4 regions of the Sporosarcina sp. USHLN248 genome follow, and region 3 is predicted to be linked to each of the others. Evidence: riboswitches for the same ligand, from Rfam matches in the RefSeq annotation. Region 3 holds a riboswitch; each other region holds the start of a gene.
What was found. Region 3 has a riboswitch for S-adenosylmethionine ahead of metK (methionine adenosyltransferase). Riboswitches for the same ligand answer to the same signal wherever they lie in the genome.
Positions count from the first base shown of each region.

Region 1: linked by a shared signal. The riboswitch ahead of WFH04_RS06000 (bifunctional homocysteine S-methyltransferase/methylenetetrahydrofolate reductase) and the one ahead of metK (methionine adenosyltransferase) in region 3 are both predicted to bind S-adenosylmethionine.
Region 2: linked by a shared signal. The riboswitch ahead of WFH04_RS16355 (O-acetylhomoserine aminocarboxypropyltransferase/cysteine synthase family protein) and the one ahead of metK (methionine adenosyltransferase) in region 3 are both predicted to bind S-adenosylmethionine.
Region 4: linked by a shared signal. The riboswitch ahead of WFH04_RS13490 (methionine biosynthesis PLP-dependent protein) and the one ahead of metK (methionine adenosyltransferase) in region 3 are both predicted to bind S-adenosylmethionine.

Region 1 covers NZ_JBBCZC010000010.1:60,653-66,090, reverse strand. Annotated here, with positions in the region: gene WFH04_RS06000 (bifunctional homocysteine S-methyltransferase/methylenetetrahydrofolate reductase) at 1-1,102, opposite strand, end outside; SAM riboswitch class I at 1,296-1,400, opposite strand; gene WFH04_RS05995 (hypothetical protein) at 1,514-1,693, shown strand; gene WFH04_RS05990 (biotin transporter BioY) at 1,829-2,425, shown strand; gene bioB (biotin synthase BioB) at 2,422-3,432, shown strand; gene WFH04_RS05980 (hypothetical protein) at 4,321-5,438, shown strand, end outside.
Region 2 covers NZ_JBBCZC010000053.1:15,398-20,835, reverse strand. Annotated here, with positions in the region: partial or broken gene WFH04_RS16365 (transposase) at 1-610, opposite strand, end outside; gene WFH04_RS16360 (DUF2187 family protein) at 777-1,007, opposite strand; SAM riboswitch class I at 1,264-1,379, shown strand; gene WFH04_RS16355 (O-acetylhomoserine aminocarboxypropyltransferase/cysteine synthase family protein) at 1,514-2,815, shown strand; gene WFH04_RS16350 (homoserine dehydrogenase) at 2,940-3,926, shown strand; gene WFH04_RS16345 (glycine betaine uptake BCCT transporter) at 3,984-5,438, opposite strand, start outside.
Region 3 covers NZ_JBBCZC010000016.1:20,552-25,989, forward strand. Annotated here, with positions in the region: gene WFH04_RS08340 (catalase) at 1-280, shown strand, start outside; gene pckA (phosphoenolpyruvate carboxykinase (ATP)) at 329-1,918, opposite strand; SAM riboswitch class I at 2,094-2,208, shown strand; gene metK (methionine adenosyltransferase) at 2,561-3,769, shown strand; gene WFH04_RS08355 (gamma carbonic anhydrase) at 4,204-4,716, opposite strand; gene WFH04_RS08360 (alpha/beta hydrolase) at 4,821-5,438, shown strand, end outside.
Region 4 covers NZ_JBBCZC010000034.1:14,058-19,495, reverse strand. Annotated here, with positions in the region: gene WFH04_RS13505 (ABC transporter ATP-binding protein) at 1-556, opposite strand, end outside; gene WFH04_RS13500 (ABC transporter ATP-binding protein) at 559-1,545, opposite strand; gene WFH04_RS13495 (cyclase family protein) at 2,303-3,052, opposite strand; gene WFH04_RS13490 (methionine biosynthesis PLP-dependent protein) at 3,086-4,216, opposite strand; SAM riboswitch class I at 4,304-4,409, opposite strand; gene WFH04_RS13485 (DMT family transporter) at 4,544-4,876, shown strand; gene WFH04_RS13480 (DMT family transporter) at 4,878-5,192, shown strand; gene WFH04_RS13475 (hypothetical protein) at 5,332-5,438, opposite strand, start outside.

The sequences.
Region 1 (5,438 bases), on a different contig from region 3:
CCATATTGCTAATCCGTGGCGAGGCTAAAGAATTGTCTGCCATCGTTACAGCGTCAACTCCTGCGTTATGAAGCTGTTTCGCCCCTTCAATATAAGCTTCCGTTTCTAAATGGCGAGGCGTATCCAGTTCGACGATGACTGTCCGTTCTCTTTTTGCCTTTTCATGAATGGGTTCGAATAATGCAGGTTCAGCATCGCGTATTACAATCGGTTTTTGGGATTTAACTTCTTTCTTTGTAACCGGCTTTAAGCCGGCTAATTGTTTTTTAACAGCTGCAATATGTTTAGGTGTCGTGCCACAGCAGCCGCCGATCAGACGAACCCCTTCATCGCGCAGTAAAGCGGCTGCTTTTCCGAAGTAATCAGCTTCAGATGAGTAGACGATTCGCCCATCTTCCACATCAAGCAAACTGGCATTCGGAGCTGCGGAGAGCAGAAGTCCATCCGTGAGATTCACTTTTTCAAATGCTTGGATTGTATGGTAAGGACCTAACCGACAGTTGACTCCGACGACATCAGCCCCTAAATCGGAAAGCCTATGCAATGCTTCGTTCAGCACCAAGCCATTTTGGAGTATTCCCGGTTCCTCCATGGAAACTTGGGCGATGATAGGCACATCTGTTAATTTCTTGAGTGCCTCGACAACTGTCGTCAGCTCTTCAAAATCATAGTACGTTTCAAGCAATAAACCGTCAGGATCTCCGGACAATAAAGCATCAGCCTGTTCATGGACAATATGGAGAACTTCTTGCAAAGAGGCATCGCTTTTACGGATTCCACGTAATCCGCCGATTGTCCCTAAAACGTATTGTCCTCTGCGTGCGGCTGCCCGCTTGGCAATGTCCATTGCAGCTGTATTGAATTCCTTCACACGATTCTGCATGCTGTAGCGAGATAATTTCAATGCGTTGGCGCCATATGTATTGGTTTGAATGATGTCCGCACCTGCAGCGATATATTCCTCATGGATTTTTTCAATCACTTCTGGTTTTTCTACATTTAGCTCTTCGTAGCAAAAGTCGATTCCGTATGAGTAAAGCAATGTTCCCATCGCACCGTCCGCCGTCAAAATATCTGTCTTCAATCTTTCAAGTAATGTCATGTTTTCCACCCTTTCTTTGCATATTGTTCAATCAAGGAATAGATGAAAATAATTATTTTTGATTCAGCACGTTATGAATATCCGCAGAATAATGGATATTATGCTTGCGAAGGAGAGTGGTCATTTGCTGAAATAAAAATAAAAAGCCTTCTGAAAATAAGAAGGCTTCGAATATGCGAATAAAGATCGCTCCTTCTCATCTATCAGGCAAGTATGCCTGCTGGAATTAGCACCTGACCAATAATGGCTGGTTGCTGAAGCTTCGACGGGCCAGTCCCTCAGCTTCTCTTGATAAGAATAGATATGCAGTTATTAGAATAATTTAAAGTATCATACCCTTTATTGTTTCATACGTCAATAGCTGAATTATGATAGAATGGGCGTACGAATAGATAATAGTAGGTGAAAACGTTGAGGATTTTCAAATTTTCCGTTCCAATTGCGCTTTTGGTTGCTGGGATTGCATGGGTTATGCTCAGTAAAAGCTTTCAGGAAGTTCCGGGTATGCATCGTGTTTGGATTACGATTGGAGCAGCAGTCCTGAGCGGGGTACTTGCCCATTTTTTATTTCCTAAGAGCGAAGATAAATAACGTTGAAAAATCGATAGCGAAAATAGCTGTCGATTTTTTATTGTACTATTTGAGTTAACTTAAAATATTTTTGGGTTGACACAAATGGTGTCAGCTATTATTCTATTAACAGAAAACAAAAGGGGTGTATATTGAATGACTACGACAACTGTGAAAACGAAAAGTTCTATGAGTGCACTGAGCCTTGTCTATTGCGGAATGTTTGCAGCACTTATGATGATCGGAGCGAATATTACAACGTTTGTGCCGTTCTTAGTAGTTGGTGGGGTGCCGATTACGTTGCAAACGTTTTTCTCTATTTTGGCAGGTTTGATTTTAGGAAGCCGTTTAGGTGCAATATCGATGACGGTATATATGGCATTAGGGCTTGTAGGGGCACCGGTATTTACAAAATTTCAAGGCGGATTTGGGTATATTTTAAGTCCTACTTTTGGTTTTGTTTTGTCGTTTATTCTCCTTGCATACGTAGCGGGATTGATCGTTGAAAGGTATGGGAGCTTGAAGAGCTATATCGTTGCTGCGTTAGTCGGGATGAGCATCAATTATTTATTCGGCACGAATTGGATGTATTTTTCGTACAAGTTTTGGGCAGCTGCACCGGATGCATTCAGTTATGCAGTTGCATGGGCGTGGATGGTTCCTCCGTTGCCGAAAGACATCCTCTTATCGGTTTTGGCAGGCATTTTCAGCCACAGGATGTATAAAGTGCTGAAAGTGAGGCGATCGCATTGAGGGGACTCGACTTTAATGCCATAGCGGATCGTGTGCTGTCAGGCGAGGACATTACGGATGAAGAAGCGATGGCCATTTTGGACTGCCCTAATGAGGAGCTGCTTCTGTTGTTGAATGCTTCATATAAAATCCGGAGTTTTTATTATGGGAATAAAGTAAAGTTGAATATGATCATCAATACGAAATCAGGTTTATGTCCGGAAAACTGTGGATATTGTGCCCAATCGATTGTTTCAAAAGCGCCAATTGAAAAGTATGCGATGATGAAGCAGGAAGAAATCGTCGCAGGTGCTGAACGAGCGGCATCCGTAAATGCAGGGACGTACTGTATCGTTGCGAGCGGACGTGGACCGGTGAACAGGGAGCTTGAAATTGTCGTTGACGCAGTCAAAGAAATTAAATCAAAGCACCGTGATATGACGGTGTGCGCTTGTCTCGGCATTTTAAAGCCGGAACAAGCAAAACGGCTGAAAGAAGCGGGCGTTGACCGATACAATCACAATATTAATACGTCGGCAGCCCATCATAATAACATTACAACGTCGCATACATACGAAGATCGTGTCAATACGGTATCTTTAGCTAAAGAGGCCGGTATTTCGCCGTGTTCCGGCGTTATTGTCGGCATGCGCGAAACGAAAGCGGATGTCATTGCAATGGCGCGTAGTTTGCATGCGATGGATGCTGACTCAATTCCAGTAAATTTTTTGCATGCAGTTGACGGCACGCCGCTTGAGGGGACGAAAGAACTGACGCCGCGATACTGTTTAAAAGTGCTTTGCCTGTTCCGTTTTATGAATCCAACGAAAGAAATTCGGATTTCGGGAGGCAGGGAAGTGAACTTACGCTCGCTCCAGCCATTAGGTCTTTACCCGGCCAACTCAATTTTTATTGGGGACTATTTGACGACAGCAGGGCAGGAAAGTGATCGGGACAAGCAGATGTTAGAAGATATGGGGTTTGAAATTGATCTGGAACCGCTTGGAAAAGAAGCTTTGGTGAAGTAATAGATGAACGCCGTTTTATGATCGTTCTTATTTTTATAGAGTAAAAAGTGTGGCTATCTACTAGTAATTTAAGCTACTGGATAGCCTTTTTGTTATGTCCGTAAATTAGAGGCTCTTTATTCCAAAAATCAATTTTAACTCATTTCGATTTTCTAATTTGGCTTCTTAGGTTTTTTCTCTTTAAAAATCGATAAGGAGGGTTTTGTTATTTGGGAAATATCATTTTTAACTTCAATTATAACATTGTGTTTCGGGATTATTAAGCAGTCTTGGTTCTTAACATTCATAAGCACAATTGCTTTTTTGCCTACCGCTTACTATTTTTCGGGAGCAAATAGCGCTTTAAAATACATGGGTTCAACCCCAATTGTTTTACTATTGTTGACAATCTACTTTTGGTTTTTAAGGAAAAACACCAAAACTTTGTAATGGTAAAAGAACGGTAAAGTCAGGCAGACTGCAGGTTTGTACGCTCAAAACACCTGCAGTTGGATAAATCCAAATTTAACTCGACCATGACAACGGTAAAATTGATCTGGATGGAAGTGTACCTAAAAATTGTTTAAATAACTATTCCTTACAATTGAACGGAATGAGGTCTACCAATCGGCATCTTTCCGCGAACCCTTGACAGTGAGAAGGGTCAAGTTAACCTCACCACTGTTCTTTGGAGAACGAAAGTGCTTTATGAGTTTTTTAAAATGATTTAAGATTTATGCGCATGGCATGTCGTAGTACCCGTTTTCAGTTATCGTTTGTGTTAAGGGAACTGTTTATACGTTTTTTGATAAAAGCCTTATGCCGGTATTTTTAATTTATGTGAAACGATCGTCTTGCTCAACCGTATAAAAGAGTAGGTGATAATCCCAAATAAAAGAGGAGTTTTGTATGACACACTTATTATTGTTTTCATTAGTGGCGGGCATCATTTCGGCAATGGTTATTGTTCCGTTTACAGCGGTAAAGAAAGAGAGCGGTGAGGCGGCATTCAATAGGATTGCTGCTCTATCTGCGACAGTTGTTGCAATGACTGTCATTACCTTTGCAATTTATTATATAACGAACATGGATCGGAATTGGACATCGCTTTGGGCGTTGCTTCTTATTGTTACTTTTATTGGGGCGCTGCTTTCGACAGGAAAGGAACGAAGCGCCAAGGTTGTGCTCTTTTTAGGGGCACTATGCGTTGGGGCGTATATTCTAAGCGCACCGGTTTTCAACGCAAATAAAAAGTTTGCGGCGATGGAAATGGAGCAGCAAGTGGAAATCAAGGCGTTTGATGAAACGAAGACACCAGCAAGTGTGCCGCCTAAATTTGCGCGGAATAAAATGAAGAAGGCATTTGGGCAAGTACCGAATACGAGCTACTATGAATTGGGCCATTTGCAAATTCAAAAAGTGGATGGGAAATTTGTTTATATCGCTCCTGTAGAGTTTTCGGGCTTCTTTAAATGGTGGAATGGTAAGACGACTCCGGGCTATTTTACGATGAGCGCGACAGATTCGAATGATAATCCGAAGTTTGTAAAGACGGAAATGGCCTATACACCATCGTCGTACTTCCATAAACAAGTGGAACGTCATATGCGTATGGCAAAGCCGAATTTAATTTTTTATGGTGATGTGCAACTTGAAATTGATGATGAGGGCAAGCCGCATTATATCCGCTCTTATGGTGAGTTCATTACTGCGCGGAACGGCTTTGACGTGAAAGGGATCGTTATGGTAGACCCGGAAACAGGGGAAGTGGAACAATATTCACTTGAGGAAGTGCCGGAGTTTGTTGACGGCGCAGTTTCACCAGAAGCGGTCAGTCTTCAAAACAGTTATTTCGGGAAATATATTCATGGTTTTTGGAACTCAATTATCGGGAAAAAAGATGTGAAATTGCCTTCAGACGAAGGAGTAGAGGCGAATGTCAGCCCGGTATTCGATGAAAATGGGCATATGTATTATTTCACTGACTTTACGAGCCCGAAAGAGGAAGTTGATTCGATGTTAGGCTA
Region 2 (5,438 bases), on a different contig from region 3:
CTTTTTGAACCAATTGAGCGAGTTCTTCCGGTGATAATTCTTCTCCGCTTTCCCGTTCGATTTCTGGCATAATTTCTTTTTCAAGTAGTTCATTATAAAGCTGATTGGACTTTTCAACTAAACTCTGGTGAAATTTATCGACAGATTTCTTCCATACGAACGTAAATTTATTCGCATTCGCTTCGATTTTAGTGCCGTCAATAAAAATCGCTTCTTGATCAATCCTATTTTCTTGCACAAGCTGGCAACGGAATTGGACAAAACATTGGCGAATGAGATCCTTCACTTCTGATTGGACACGGAATCGATTGATTGTGCGGTAGCTAGGTTCATGCCCTTGAGCCAGCCACATCATTCGGATACTGTCTTTCAATAGGGCTTCAATTTTACGCCCTGAAAAGGCAGATTGCGTGTAGCCGCATAAAATAATTTTAAGCATCATGCGTGGGTGGTAGGCAGGACAACCCTCATTTCGAAGAAATGGTTCGAATGCTTCAGAAGGGATACTTTCAACCAAATGATGGATATGGAAGGCGATATCATTTTTTTGTAATTTCACTTCTAAATCTAAAGGCAAAACGAGTTGATTCATGTTATAATCTTTAAACATAAGGATCCTTCTTTCTGATAAGGTTTTGTGTAGTGACTTTATTTTATCAGAAGTGGGTCCTTATTTTTATTCAAATATTAATCAAAGCCGGTGAACTTTTACTCGTCGTAAAAGTTCACCGGCTTTTTCAATTAGAGGTGGGTTTTGTCCCAGCCTCTTCGTATAATTAATCTACAGTGTAGTTCTTATGGGAAACAACGGTTAAATTGGAAGCTACGCCAATTCGGTCGGCGTCATCTTCTGAAATCTTTACAATGACCGAGTTCTCGAGTATTTTATGAATCGTTCCATTTACTCTATGGTCATTGCGGACGAAGGAAATCTCTTCGTCGATATGACGCGCAGCGACAAAATCTGAAACAGGTTTTTCCTTACGTGAAAAAGTCAATCGAATCACTCCTACCGTTCATTCTCATCATCTTTCAAAATGAAAAAAATGCTTAGGCCTGTCCTAAGCAATCAAAAGCATGATGGAAAACAACTGGTTGTAACCGATCCCTATCAAGTTGTCTATTGATAGTATACCACAAATTGTCGAACTTCGCTGAAAGTAGAATTGCAACATAAGTTTCAGAAAAATAATAAGAATCTCTTGACTTTTAAAATTGGTCCTCCTATACTGTACAACAAGATGAAAAACTGAATCACCCATACTCTTATCAAGAGCGGCGGAGGGACTAGGCCCTGCGATGCCCGGCAACCAGCAAGTGACGAACTTGCAAAGGTGCTACTTCCTACAGATTCGTGCAAACGGTCTGAAAGATAAGGGGAGGAATAAGCGAAAGCGTAACCCTCTTCTTAGCGAAAGGGGTTATTTTTTTATTCCAAAAACCCCCAACGCCTCCGCATTGCACATTATTTGTTGCATTTTCATCTTACACTAATACTTTGGAGGTAATACACATGACTGCAAACAACTCTCTTCAACCGGAAACACTTCTTCTACATGGCGGCCAAAAGCCAGATCCAATTACAGGATCAAGAGCCGTACCAATCCATCGGACGACTTCGTTCGTTTTCCGCGATACTGAACATGCACAAAACTTATTTGGCCTGCAAGAAGCGGGCAATATTTACACTCGAATCACGAATCCGACTGTAGCGGTATTTGAAGAACGCATTGCGCTACTTGAAGGAGGTACAGCTGCGGTCGCACTATCTTCTGGCATGGCGGCAATCGCGTTTTCGATTTTAAACATTGCGGGCGCTGGCGATGAAATCGTAGCGGCAAGCAATCTATACGGCGGAACATATAATTTATTCGCAGTGACGCTGCCGCGCTATGGCATCAATGTGAAGTTCGTCGACGCTACGAATCCTGAAAACTTTAAAGCCGCAATTACAGATAAGACAAAGGCTTTATTTGCTGAAACAATCGGAAATCCAAGCTTACACGTTTTAGATATCGAAGCGGTGGCGGAGATTGCTCATGCGCATGATATACCGTTGCTCATTGATAATACTTTTGCTTCACCTTATGGCTGCAATCCGATTGAATTCGGGGCCGATGTAGTGATCCATTCCGCCACAAAATGGATTGGCGGTCACGGCACGACAATTGGCGGCATCGTAGTCGATGCGGGCAAATTTGATTGGACGAAAGGGAAATTCCCTTTGTTTACAGAGCCGGACGAAACATATCATGGTCTTCGCTATGGCGTCGACACGGCGGCAGCAGCTTTTGCTATGAAGCTTCGCGTCCAATTATTGCGTGATTTTGGTCCTTGCTTGGACCCAGATAGCGCGTTCAATTTCCTCCAAGGTTTGGAGACACTTCATCTCCGAGTGGTGAGACATAATGAAAATGCTCAGAAAGTTGCCGCTTTCCTACAGTCCCATCCATCTGTTGAGTGGGTAACTTACACAGGTTTGGAAGACCACCCTTCACATGAGCATGCTAAGAAGTATTTGAAAAACGGCTTCGGTTCCATTATTGTTTTCGGCATTAAAGGTGGACGTGAAGCGGGGCGTAAGGTGATTGACAATATCGAGATTTGGTCGCATGTCGCCAACGTCGGTGATGCCAAGTCATTGATCATTCACCCTGCATCCACTACACATCAGCAATTGTCTGCTGAAGACTTGGAAAACTCCGGTGTAACCGAAGAGTTGATTCGCTTGTCTGTCGGTCTCGAGTCGCCTGAAGATATCATTGCAGACTTGCAACAAGCGATTGAAAAAGCAGCGCCGGTTACAGTTCAATAGGTTCATAAGTAGTTGCAGGGGACAGTCCAATGCTTCGCTTATGATGCAATAGCATCTTGTTTAGAATTGCAACATAGTGAACTAAAGTAAATGCCCCCTGCGCTTTTGAAAGGAGGTGGATGGAATGCCGTCATTCAAAGCAGCGATCTTAGGTTTTGGCACTGTCGGTGAAGGTGTGTATAGAATTTTACAAGAGAAGCGTGAAGAAATAAGAGAAAATACAGGTTTCACGGTTGATGTCGTCACCATCCTTGTGAAAGATAAGACGAAAAAACGCAAGCCGATTAGTGGTGTGAAAATTACCGATAATATTCGAGATATCTTAGACGATCCGGAAATAGACGTTGTGTTCGAAGCAATTGTCGGGGAAGAGCCTGCTTACACATATTTATCAGATGCGATAGAAAAAGGCTGCCATATTATAACGGCCAATAAAAAAATGTTTGCTAAACACGGTCCAGCTCTATTGAAACATGCAGAGTTCCGTAATGTGCAAGTTGGTTTTGAAGCGACAACGGCAGGCGGTGTCCCGGTCATTCGGACGGTTAGCAATCTATTGGCCGGTGACCGCATAAAACGGATTCAAGGAATCTTAAATGGTACTTCGAATTTCATTTTGACGAAAATGCGTGAAGAGGGATCGCCATTTAAAAAAGCGCTATTGGATGCTCAGAAAAACGGCTTTGCGGAAGCGGATCCATCCGATGATGTGGACGGCACAGATGCATTCCGTAAGCTGATGATCCTAAGCTCTCTATCTTTCGGTCAACAACCAGATTGGGAAGACGTCCCGGTGGTAGGGATCGAGCATATTCAACCAATTGATGTGATAGATGCTTCAAAAGGCGATCTTCGATATCGTCACGTTGCAGATATATGGATAGATGACAACGACAAGCTGTTAGGTACGGTAGGACCTGTCTTAATTGGAGCGAATCATCCGCTTTTCAGTATAGACGGTGTCGACAATGCAATCATTATAGAAACAGAATATCTTGGACAGCTGACTTTAGTCGGTCCTGGCGCCGGCATGTATCCTACAGGCAGCGCAATGGTTGCTGATTTGCTTCATATCATTCGCCAGCAAGAAGTGGTGATGGTGACAAATTAATCAAAAGGAGGAGGGGATAGTACCCCGTCCTCCTTTTTACATGAGTTCAATTGTCTCTTATGCTTTTTTCTTTGGCCTTTCGCCTTGCAATGCTTTGATCAAAGAAATGATCATGAGCAACATGATGAAAGAGAATGGCAAAGCAGCAATAATGATCGTATTTTGCAATGCTGTTAGTCCATTCACAGACAGCAAGATGACTGCAATGGCTGATTGGATGACACCCCATGTGATTTTTACGCTATTTGATGGTGTCAATGAACCATACGTTGACTGCATGCCTAATACAAATGTCGCCGAGTCTGCGGATGTTATGAAAAAGCATGCAATTAACAGAACTGCGAAAAGAGAAACGATAAATGATATTGGCATTGTATGGAACATCTCAAAGATCGTCAATTCGGTAGATGCTTTTGCTAAGTCCGCAAGTCCTTCTTTTTGAGCGTTAATGGCAGTCGTTCCGAATGCGGAAAACCAGATGGCACTTAAAAGAGTTGGTGCTAACATGACAACGGCCATAAATTCCCGAATTGTTCTGCCCTTCGAAACGCGAGCAATGAACATACTGACGAATGGCGCCCATGAAATCCACCAAGCCCAATAGAAAATCGTCCACGTATCCATCCACTCGCGATGCGAAGCATTTAAAGGAGCTGTACGGAAACTCATTGATACTAAATTGGATAGATAGCCGCCAAGAGAGTCAGTAAAAATATTAAAAATGAGCAATGTTGGACCAAGGATCAAGACAAACCCTAATAATGCAAGCGCGAGTATTAAGTTTGCGTTTGATAAATATTTGATTCCTTTACTGAGCCCCGACCATGCAGACATGATGAACAGAACAGTCACAACAGCGATGATAATCAGTTGTGTAGTGAAGCCAATTGTAAAGCCGAAAAGATAATTCAGCCCTGCGTTAATTTGAACAGCACCGAAGCCGAGAGAAGTGGCAACGCCAAAAGCTGTTGCAAAAACGGCAAGTACATCGATGAGGACGCCCCAAGGCCCCTTCATTTTTTTACCGAAAATCGGCTTCAATGTTGCTGAAATTAACCCCGGTTCTCCTTTACGGAATTGGAAATACGCAAGCGACAAAGCGACAATACCGTACATGGCCCATACATGAAAGCCCCAATGGAAAAAGGAATACCGCATCGCTTCTTTAAAAGCGGCATCTGTATTAGGTTCTTCTGTTGCGGGATTGATCGCGTAGTGAGATAGCGGTTCAGCAGCCCCATAAAAGACTAGACCAATTCCCATTCCGGCAGAAAAGAGCATGGCAATCCAAGTAATCGTTGAAAACGACGGACGGTCAGAATCTTTTCCTAAACGAATCTTGCCGTATGGGCTGAAAATGAAGAAAATGCTCAATACAAGCAAGAAAGATAGCAGAAGCATATAATACCATCCGAATGTGGATGAGACGAATGATTTGATGGCTGTTGTGACGGTTTCAAAGCGATCTGAATCGGCAACCCCAAATCCGACCGCCAATATAATCAGGCCGAT
Region 3 (5,438 bases):
CAATACATTTTTAACGACAAGTCCTTATTTGTTGGATGCGCTCTATGTAGTAGGAGGAGAGTCAGACAACGAAATGAAATTTATGCAAGACATTATGGAATTTGTAAGAGTTGCCTATACACATTATAAGCCGATTGGTATCGCTGCATCGGGGCGTTCATATTTACAAACAACAGATAGAAACAATTTGGATGGCGTCGTATTTGCAGAAAACAATCCGAACTTTGCAAATGAATTTGTCAATGCAATTGCCCATCAACGATTTTGGGATCGAACGTAAAGAAAAAAACACACATGGATTGATAGGATCACCATGTGTGTTTTTATATTATTCAGCGATAGGTCCGCCTTTTTGGACGAAATCATCGGAAACGTACTTAAATTTCTTGAAGTTTTCACGGAAAAGGTGAGCGAGTTCTTTTGCTTTTTTGTCATAAGCTGCTGGATCGCTCCAAGCGTTGCGAGGGTTCAGAACTTCGCTTGGAACGCCTTCAATTGCTTTCGGCATAGCAAGGCCAAAAATTTCATTTACTTCGAATTCAATATCGTTCAATTGTCCGGCGATTGCAGCATTTACCATTGTACGAGTATGTTTGAGCTCCATACGCTTACCTACGCCATATTCGCCGCCAGTCCAGCCAGTGTTGACAAGGAACACTTGTGCATTATGCTCGTCAATTTTTTGCCCTAACATTTCTGCGTATACTGTCGCAGGCAACGGCAGGAACGGAGAACCGAAGCAAGTTGAGAAGGTTGCTTCAGGAGCAGTAATCCCACGTTCAGTGCCGGCTAATTTCGAAGTGAAGCCGCTAAGGAAATGATACATCGCTTGCTCTTTCGTCAATTTAGAAATTGGGGGCAACACGCCGAATGCATCAGCAGTTAAAAACACAATTGTTTTCGGATGGCCAGCCATTGACGGCTTTGCAATGTTTTCGATATTATGGATTGGATAAGCAGCACGCGTGTTTTCAGTTAATGAATTATCATCATAATCAGGAACTCGTGTTTTGTCATCCAAAACTACGTTTTCAAGCACAGAGCCAAAACGGATTGCACCGAAAATTTCTGGTTCTTTTTCTTTTGATAAGTTGATGCATTTCGCATAGCAGCCGCCTTCGATGTTAAAGACGCCGTTATCGGACCAGCCATGCTCATCATCGCCAATCAATTTGCGTTTCGCGTCTGCAGAAAGCGTCGTTTTGCCTGTACCGGATAGTCCGAAGAATAGTGCGACATCGCCTTCTTCTCCTACGTTAGCGGAACAGTGCATCGGCAGGATGCCGTGCTCAGGCAGCAAGTAGTTCATTACTGAGAAAATCGATTTTTTCATTTCTCCAGCATATTCAGTTCCGCCGATTAGCACGATGCGTTTTTCGAGAGAAACGATAATAAATGTTTCGGATTCAGTGCCGTCGACTGCTGGGTCTGCTTTAAAAGTAGGAGCCGATAAGATTGTAAATTGTGCCTCATGTGTAGTAAGCTCTTCTTCAGTCGGGCGGATGAATAAGTTATGGACAAATAAGTTTTGCCATGCAAATTCATTGACGACTTGAATGGAAAGCTGCGATTCTTTATCCGCACCTGCATATCCTTTGAAAACGAATAATTCGTCTTTCGCTTTCAAGTGGTTGATAACTTTTGTATATAATGAATCAAAAATTTCTTGAGAAATCGGCCGGTTCACTTTGCCCCAATCGATTTTGTCTTTTGAAGAAGGTTCCTCAACAATGAATTTATCCTTAGGGGAGCGCCCTGTATACTTGCCGGTTTCAGCAGATAGCGCACCATCCGCAGAGAGCTTTGCTTCTCCTCTTGAAGTAGCTTTCTCGATCAGCTCTGCCACTGAAGGCTGGATATTGACATTAGCTCCTGAAAGCAATTCATTTAGTCCATTTTCGATCTTCGCAGAAATCATATGTTTTGTACCGTCCTTTGCGTATTAATCCCATATAAATGGGTATCATTACATTCCGTAAATAGTATAACACATTAAGAATAATAATCTATACTAATTCAAAACTCAAGCAGTTAAGCTCAAAAAGATTTGACAAAGTGAAAACTTTTTCGTAGCATGGTTACATGAACGGATACTCTTATCCCGAGCTGGCGGAGGGACAGGCCCTATGAAGCCCGGCAACCTGCGTAGTGCAAGCTACGAGAAGGTGCCAAACCTGAGGCAAGGTTTTACACCTTGGACGATAAGAGTGAAAGGTGCTGCATTTGAAATCATGCCTTTCCTCATGTGCTTTTACGTGAGCGAAGGGCTTTTTTATCTTCATTAAGATAGAGATCCATCTTTGAAGCGTTGAGATACATTTCACTTTTTAGCGAGAGTTCCTATACTCGACAAATGAAGATAAGCCTCCGGCGGTTGTCATGAATTTTGCATTGCGCATTCAGGCGCATGCAAAACGATGATGCGACTATGCCAAGGCCCAATTGATTTTATCAAGCCCTTAATCCTTGTGTATGTTGACGTCGACTCTCTTCAGGCGTGGAACTATCTGGGAAAAATAGAGTACCGTATCAATATTTGCAAGCCGTTAAGGAGGAAATTATAATGACAAACCGCCGACTGTTTACTTCAGAATCAGTAACGGAAGGACATCCAGACAAAATGTGCGACCAAATTTCGGATGCCATTTTGGACGCTATTTTAGAAGAAGATCCGAATGCACGAGTCGCATGCGAGACGACAATTACGACAGGATTAGTGCTTGTGATCGGAGAAATCACAACAACGACTTATGTCGATATTCCAAAAGTTGTTCGGGATACTGTGAAAGAAATCGGCTATACTCGCGCCAAGTTCGGATTCGATTGGGAGACATCTTCCGTTTTAACTTCGATCGACGAACAATCGCCTGATATTGCTGCGAGCGTTGACCAAGCATTAGAAGCACGTGAAGGAACGATGACGGACGAAGAATTGGAAGCAATCGGAGCGGGCGACCAAGGATTAATGTTTGGGTATGCTTGCAATGAAACACCAGAACTGATGCCGATGCCAATTAGTTTGTCCCATAAGCTGTCACGCAGACTAGCGGAAGTGAGAAAAAATGATACACTTCCTTATTTGCGTCCGGATGGTAAAACGCAAGTGACAGTTGAGTATGATGACAACAATCGTCCAATACGGATTGATACAATCGTCATTTCTACACAGCATCATCCTGATACGACACTTGAACAAATCCAGCAAGACATTAAAGAGCATGTCATTTATCCAGTCGTACCGAAAGAATTATTGGATGAAGATACAAAATACTTCATCAACCCTTCAGGTCGTTTCGTTATCGGCGGTCCGCAAGGAGATGCCGGATTAACAGGACGTAAAATCATCGTTGACACTTACGGTGGATATGCTCGCCACGGCGGCGGAGCCTTCTCCGGAAAAGACGCGACGAAAGTTGACCGTTCCGCTTCCTACGCAGCGCGTTATGTAGCGAAAAACATTGTTGCTGCTGGACTTGCAGAGCGTTGCGAAGTGCAGTTGGCGTATGCGATCGGCGTTGCGAAACCTGTCTCTATTTCGATTGATACATTTGGAACAGGAAAAGTTGAGGAAAGCAAATTGGTTGAGCTTGTGCGCGAACTATTCGATTTACGCCCTGCAGGCATAATCAAAATGCTTGACCTTAGACGTCCAATTTATAAACAAACTGCAGCATATGGCCATTTCGGCCGAACGGATGTTGAGCTTCCTTGGGAGCAGACAGACAAAGCGGCAGAGTTGGTTGAAAGGACCGGTTTGTCAGTACGGTAATAAAATATCTATGTAGGAAGCAAGGGTTCATTCCTTGCTTTCTTTTTTTATTGTAGGTATATGAAACGCCTCGCTCGAAATGTGTAGAGAACCGTTAGAATGAAGAGCTGAATCGCTCGAAATCTGCAAGTGTCCCCTCGAATGTTGTGTAAAATGGCTTGAAGAACCCCTGTCTCTGCTTGAATGCGGAAGTGCTTGAAGTTTTCATGTATCCGCTCGAAGTGTGTGGATAACCGCTTGAAGCCCTCGTTCTCTGCCCGAATTGGGTGTTAAGACGCTCGTATTACAGCTGAAACCGCTCGTATGGTGTTATAGAACGCATAAACTACACGTTTGCCGCTCGATACTAATTCGTTAATTACAAGCATTACAAAAGGTTGTAGCACCCAACAAAACATAAAACAGACGCTGCCCCTATTCAGAGCAGCGCCTGTTTATTTTTGCATCTTTTTATAAACCTGTCCTTTTTCAACATAGCTGTTGACGATGCGCAACATATCTTCGCGGTCTTCGTCGTTTAATTCACGGACTACTTTTGCTGGAGAGCCCAATGCCAATGTGTTTGGCGGGATTTTCTTGCCGGGGGGTACGAGGCTGCCGGCACCGATAAATGCGCCTTCGCCAATTTCTGCGCCATCTAAAATAATTGCTCCCATTCCAATAAGAGCACCTTTACGGATGATACAGCTATGTAATGTTGCTTTATGCCCAACAGTTACATCGTCTTCAATAAGCAGAGTGCGATTCGGGCTTTGGTGCAAGCAGCTTAAATCTTGGATACTTACACGCTCGCCAATTATGGTTGGCGCTACATCTCCCCGGATAACGGTGTTGAACCAGATTGAACTATTTGCGCCAATTGTTACATCCCCTGTAATTGTTGCGTAGTCAGCGACATAGACAGAAGGGTGAATTTTTGGAGATTTTTCTCCATACGGATAAATCATGATGACCACCTCATTTTATCAAAATCGTGTATAATCTATCATATCATAAAAAACATGATGATCTTTTAATCTAATTGAATTGCACGAACGGAGGACGATGGAACATGTGGAAATGGGAAGCAGAAGGACAGCCGAAAGCGGTTGTTGTCATTGTCCATAATGCATATGAACATCATCGTCGATATGCATGGCTCATTCAAGAATTACGCATAGGCGGTTTTCATGTTGTAACGAGCGATTTACCTGGCCATGGCGAGGAAAAGGGCAATAAACTACACGATGAATCTTTTGAGTCTTATGTGCGTCATGTGAAAAGCATGATGGAAATCGGTTTGCAAGACGGCTTGCCTATGTTTGTCATTGGACATGGATTAGGCGCTACGCTCATTATGCACATTTTACAAACTCAGAAATTGGAATGCGCTGGTTGTATTTTCATGTCTCCTTGGCTGTCGCTGAAACACCAGCCATCTAAATTTTCGGGAGTATTAACAAAGTTATCGAGCTCCGTTAAATTAAAGCATGATGTGACGATTGAGATGCTGACGAAAAATTACGACCTGCATGTTGAATATCAAAATGATCGATTTTATAGTTCAACAGTTGTCACATCTTGGTATCGCGAGCTGCTGTCGATGATGAAGTCGGTCATGGCGCACGAAGAGAGTATTCAAGATGTGCCGATGTTAATTCAGACGGGGGAGAATGACAAAATCACCGAT
Region 4 (5,438 bases), on a different contig from region 3:
ATTTCGGTTCCAATATGAGTGCCCGTGCGATGCTAATTCGCTGCCTTTGTCCTCCAGAAAATTCATGAGGGTATTTTTGCAAATCATCGACACGTAAACCGACTTTCTCAATCATCGCTTTTACACGTTCTTTTCTTTCTTTTTTAGAAATCGATCCTTGAACAATTAAAGGTTCCTCCACTAATTGTTCCACGCTCATTTTTGCATTCAATGATGCAAAAGGGTCTTGGAAGACGATTTGCATGTTTTGGCGGATTGGCCGTATTTGACGCTGACGTAATTTCGTAATGTCTTCGTTATTAAAAAGGATTTGCCCTTCTGTCGGGTCTAATAATCGTATGAGGACGCGTCCCAATGTCGATTTCCCGGAACCCGATTCACCGACGATCCCTAATGTTTCCCCTTTGCGTATGCTAAAGGAAACGCCGTCAACTGCTTTAAGTTGTCCAATCGTACGCCGCAAAACGCCGCCTTTTATTGGAAAATATTTTTTTACATCCCGAATGACGACGAGTTCATCGCCGGTTTTTTTCTCAATCGCTGTTGTTTGGACCATCGTCATTTCGCTTCACCTCCAACGTCGTATAGGAAGCAGCGTACGTAGTGATCTATGTCGTATTGAAACAGTTCGGGGTTGGACTGACTGCATTTTTCCATCGCATACGGGCAACGGGTAGAGAATCGGCAGCCGACAGGGAAATTGTAGGCGGGCGGAACGGTTCCTTTAATCGTTCCTAAACGATCTACATCTTCCTCCAAATTTGGCAAACTGCTCAACAAACCTTGTGTATAAGGATGCTTTGTCAATTTTAACAGTTGCTTCGTCGGGGCTTGTTCAACGATTTGTCCACCGTACATGACGATGACCCGATCAGTATATTCATAAACAACACCTAAGTCGTGTGTAATGAGAAGAAGTGCCATATTGTAGCGCTTTTGCATTTCGATTAATAAGTCTAAGATTTGAGCTTGGATCGTTACGTCTAATGCTGTGGTAGGTTCGTCTGCGATGATGAGTTGAGGTTCACATGAGATTGCCATGGCGATCATAACACGTTGTCGCATTCCCCCGGAAAGTTGGTGGGGGTATTCCTTGATGATTTCAGCGGGGCGGGGAATGCCAACAATCTTTAACAATTCAATCGCCTTTTGCTTGGCGATATTTTTGGATACTTTCTTATGCTTACGGATCATTTCAATTAGTTGATTACCAATGGTGAAGACAGGATTTAAGGCTGTCATCGGTTCTTGAAAAATCATGCCAATTTGGTTGCCGCGGACCGAAGTCATTTGTTTAGCCTTTAATTCAAGCAAGTTGCGGTCATTCATTTGAATAGTTCCTTCTACGATGCGTCCGGGTTTATTAATAAGCTGCATAATTGAAAGGGCGGTAATGCTTTTTCCACTGCCTGATTCTCCAACGATTGCAACAGTTTCTCCCGGATAAACTGAAAAAGAGACGCCGTCAACCGCTTTTGCGATCAAATCTTGTTCCAAGTAAAAATACGTTTTTAACGCTTGGACATTCAAGACGGGTTGATTCATAGAGACCCTCCATTCGTGTTAGTAGCAAAAAAAGAAGAGCGGTAATCAATTATTCTATGATTAGTCTGATAATTATATACAATCCTAATCATAACACTCAAAGTTGTCAATCACTTTTTTGTAATATATCGGAAAAGATGGTTCGAACTTATTCTACAGGAATCAACAGGAATTTATTTCGATTTTATGAAGTTTCGATTTATGAAATAACTGTATAATAGCAATGGAAGTATTGAAGTTATGTGGCTTTAGCAGGATTATGCGTTGTTGGAGAGCTTTATCTATGCATAGAGTGAGTTAATGGTTTTTAAAGAGGTTTATGTGTTTTTCTGTCGATTGATATGGAAAAAGCCCAGAGGCACCGGGCTCAGCTTGTTGACAAACGTTCGCATACTAAGTTGAGGCCAGTAGGACGCTGGTCATGCAACCGTTGCTGCAGGAGCAACGAGCTTAGGTTGCCTCCTTTGTTCCTTCCCTCATGAACATTACGTTCTATTCGGGTCATCGCTCGGCCTCGTGTGAGCCTGCACGAGGCGAGTCATGCAGTCAATCGAGCGGCGAAGGGTTCGATTTGTTGTATTTACGCGCATTTTGCGGAAATTAAGGCACTACGGACGTCGCGCACCTATATTGTCTTCCACGTGGCAAGCGTTCTCAAGCCAAGCTGGGCAAATTCCTCTCACATGACTACGAACCTTAAAAAGACTGTAGCCAAAGTGAAAAAACACTTTGGCTACAGTCTGGGCACCGGGCTTTTTTATGGAAGGATAGCAAACGATCTAACCGGGAAGCCCGATGCTTTTTCTGGCTTCGGAACAATATTAAAGATGATTGCTCCTTTAGCTGGCAATAGATGTAAATTCGTCATTAGTTCAATTTGGTATGTGTCTTGCTCCAATACATAATATTCACCGATCAGTTTACCGTTTTTGCGGAAATCAATTGCAGAGTCGGTATCGAACGTTTCGTGTCCGATAGCTTTGATTTTCCTATGTTCGAATAGTAATTTGAGTGCTTCTGGACCCCATCCGGGAATGTGATTGTTTCCATCGGCATCTTTGTTATTAAATGCTTCGTGGTCGGGCCATCTTTTGCTCCAATCCGTGCGAAGGGCAACAAAGGTGCCTTCTTCTATTTCTCCGTGCACAGCTTCGAAATCCAAAATATCTTGAACAGATAATGTGAAATCATTGTTTGCTGCTGCTTCTGCGGATTTGTCTATAACGACTAAAGGCAATACTAATTCTTTCAGCTGTAGCTCTTCCAAATAGCGTGTGTCGCGCACAAAATGGATTGGCGCATCAATATGTGTTCCGTATTGTCCAGAAAACGAAAAGTTTTGTGCGAAAAAGCCATCGTCATGTGTGAACAGCGTTTTAAATTCTGCGTCATCGAACATGAAAAAATGCGGTGAATTCGGACCGAAAGTATGCGTCAAATCAACCCATTTTTTACTTTTCAATAAACGAAGTGCTTCTTGAATTTCTGATTCCGCTTTTACTGTCATTGCAATCACTCTCTTTCATAATTAAATGAACCCTTAGCGGGGAACTGCCGTTTCCGTTGCTTGATAAGCTGCGTCGATCGCTTGGTGCAAATCTTCGATCAGATCTTCCGCTTCTTCAAGCCCTACAGAGAAGCGTAGAAGACGGTCATCAACACCGCGTTTCACGCGTTCTTCTACGGGGATATCCGCGTGTGTTTGCGTTGTCGGATAGGTGATAAAGCTTTCCACGCCTCCTAAACTTTCTGCAAACGTAATTAAGTTCAAGTTTTTCAAGAAAGGGTCGACATAGCTGCTTTCTTTTAGCCGGAATGACAGCATGCCTCCGACACCTGCATATAGCACATCCGTAACAAGCGGATGAGTTTCCAAATAGGCAGCAATTTCCTTTGCGTTCGCATCATGCTGTCTCATTCGCACATGTAATGTTTTTAATCCGCGAATGACTAAAAATGCATCGAACGGAGAGAGGGTTGCACCGATGGCGTTATGTTGTTCAAATAATTGCGCGCATAATGCTTCTCCTTTCGCAACGACTAATCCTGCCAACACATCATTATGGCCCCCGATATATTTAGTGGCGCTATGGATGACGATGTCTGCTCCCAATTCAATAGGACGCTGATAATAGGGTGTTAAAAATGTATTGTCGACAATGAGGTAAAGTCCGTGTTTTTTCGCAAGTTCAGCATATGATGCAATGTTTATTTTTATCATTAAAGGGTTCGTTGGCGTCTCAATGAAAAGTGCTTTTGTCTGTTCCGTAATTTGTTGTTCAACTTCTTCTACGGTTTTGAAAGAAGCATAGGAGGTACGGATATTATAATTTGTGGCATATTGTTCGAAAAGCCGATATGTGCCGCCGTAAATATCATCGGGGGCAATCAGCTCGTCGCCTGATGCAAATAGGGAAAGCACTAATTGGATGGCAGCCATTCCTGAGCTGCACGCATAGCCTTGATCACCAGATTCCAATTGGGCGATGCCATCCTCTAAAATGGTCCGTGTTGGATTTTTTGTCCGAGTATAGTCATAGCCGGTGGAAAGTCCTAAACCATCATGTTTGTATGCGGTAGATAAATAGATTGGCGGATTGACCGCACCTGTTTTTTTGTCGCTTCGATTGCCCAATTGCACTAAGTTCGTATGTATACTTCTTTTCGTCAATGAAACCCATCCTTTCGCTGCATATAAAAAGCCCCCTTCCAAGATAGAAGAGGGCCTCAACACGCGTGATCGTCGTTGAATTCAATCTTCTTATCTTCAAGACAGAATCTGCCTTTTGGAATTAGCACCATACCAATACGGGCTGGTTGCTGAGACTTCTACGGGCCAATCCCTCCGTCTCTCTTGATAAGAATGAAGCTATGCATTTTTGATTTATCCAAAGTTATCATATATTCGAAAATTTAGCAAGCCTTCTTTCAGAAATCTCTTTATAGGTTTCTGCTATACTGTAGGTATGCAATTTTGATACGATTTGGAGGTCATGGAATGGCTTGGCTTTATGTTTTATTGGCAGCGGTCGTTGAAGTGTTCTGGGTGATCGGTCTGCGTTATTCGGAGACACCGTTAGAATGGGCAGGAACAATCATTGCAATCATTATTAGTTTTTATTCGATTATTAAAGCATGTGAAAAATTGCCTTCTGGAACGGTATATGCTGTTTTTACTGGATCTGGCGCCGCTGCAATTGTACTGATAGACTTTTTATTTTTCGGAGCGGAGTTTTCTTTTATTAAAATATTATTTATCGGTATCATTATAATCGGTGTAATTGGTATTAAAATGACGACAGTCGATCCTGTAGATGAAGGGGGCGATTGAAGTGGCATGGGTATATTTAGTTTTGGCCAGTTTTGGAGAAATATTTGGCGTGATGAGCATTAATCTTTATTTGCAGAAAAAGAACTATGTTTGGCTTCTTTCAATCATCTGCACGTTTTCCGCCGGTTTCTTCTTTTTGTCTTTGGCGATGCGCGAAATTCCGATGGGAACAGCATACGCGATTTGGACTGGATTAGGAGCTGCAGGCGCAGTGCTTATGGGCATTTTGTTTTTTAAGGAATCTGCCGGATGGAAAAGGATTGTATTTTTGCTGCTTATTATCGGAGGAGCGGTAGGACTAAAAGTATTTGGATAAAAACGATGGGATGTCTGTTGCGGCATTCCATCGTTTTTTATTTTTCTATAGTACGCAATAATTGCATGCGGTCATTGAAGAGCGTCCCACTGATTCTGAGTAGTTTGTACTACTAATTTTAGTATGTTTATCCTAACAATTATTCTCTTACATGGATTAGATTTAAAGGTATGCCTTTATTGGAACTTTTATCTGTTTTAAATTTGGCGTCTTTTCTTTTAATCTGAAAGGAATCATATAATTTTT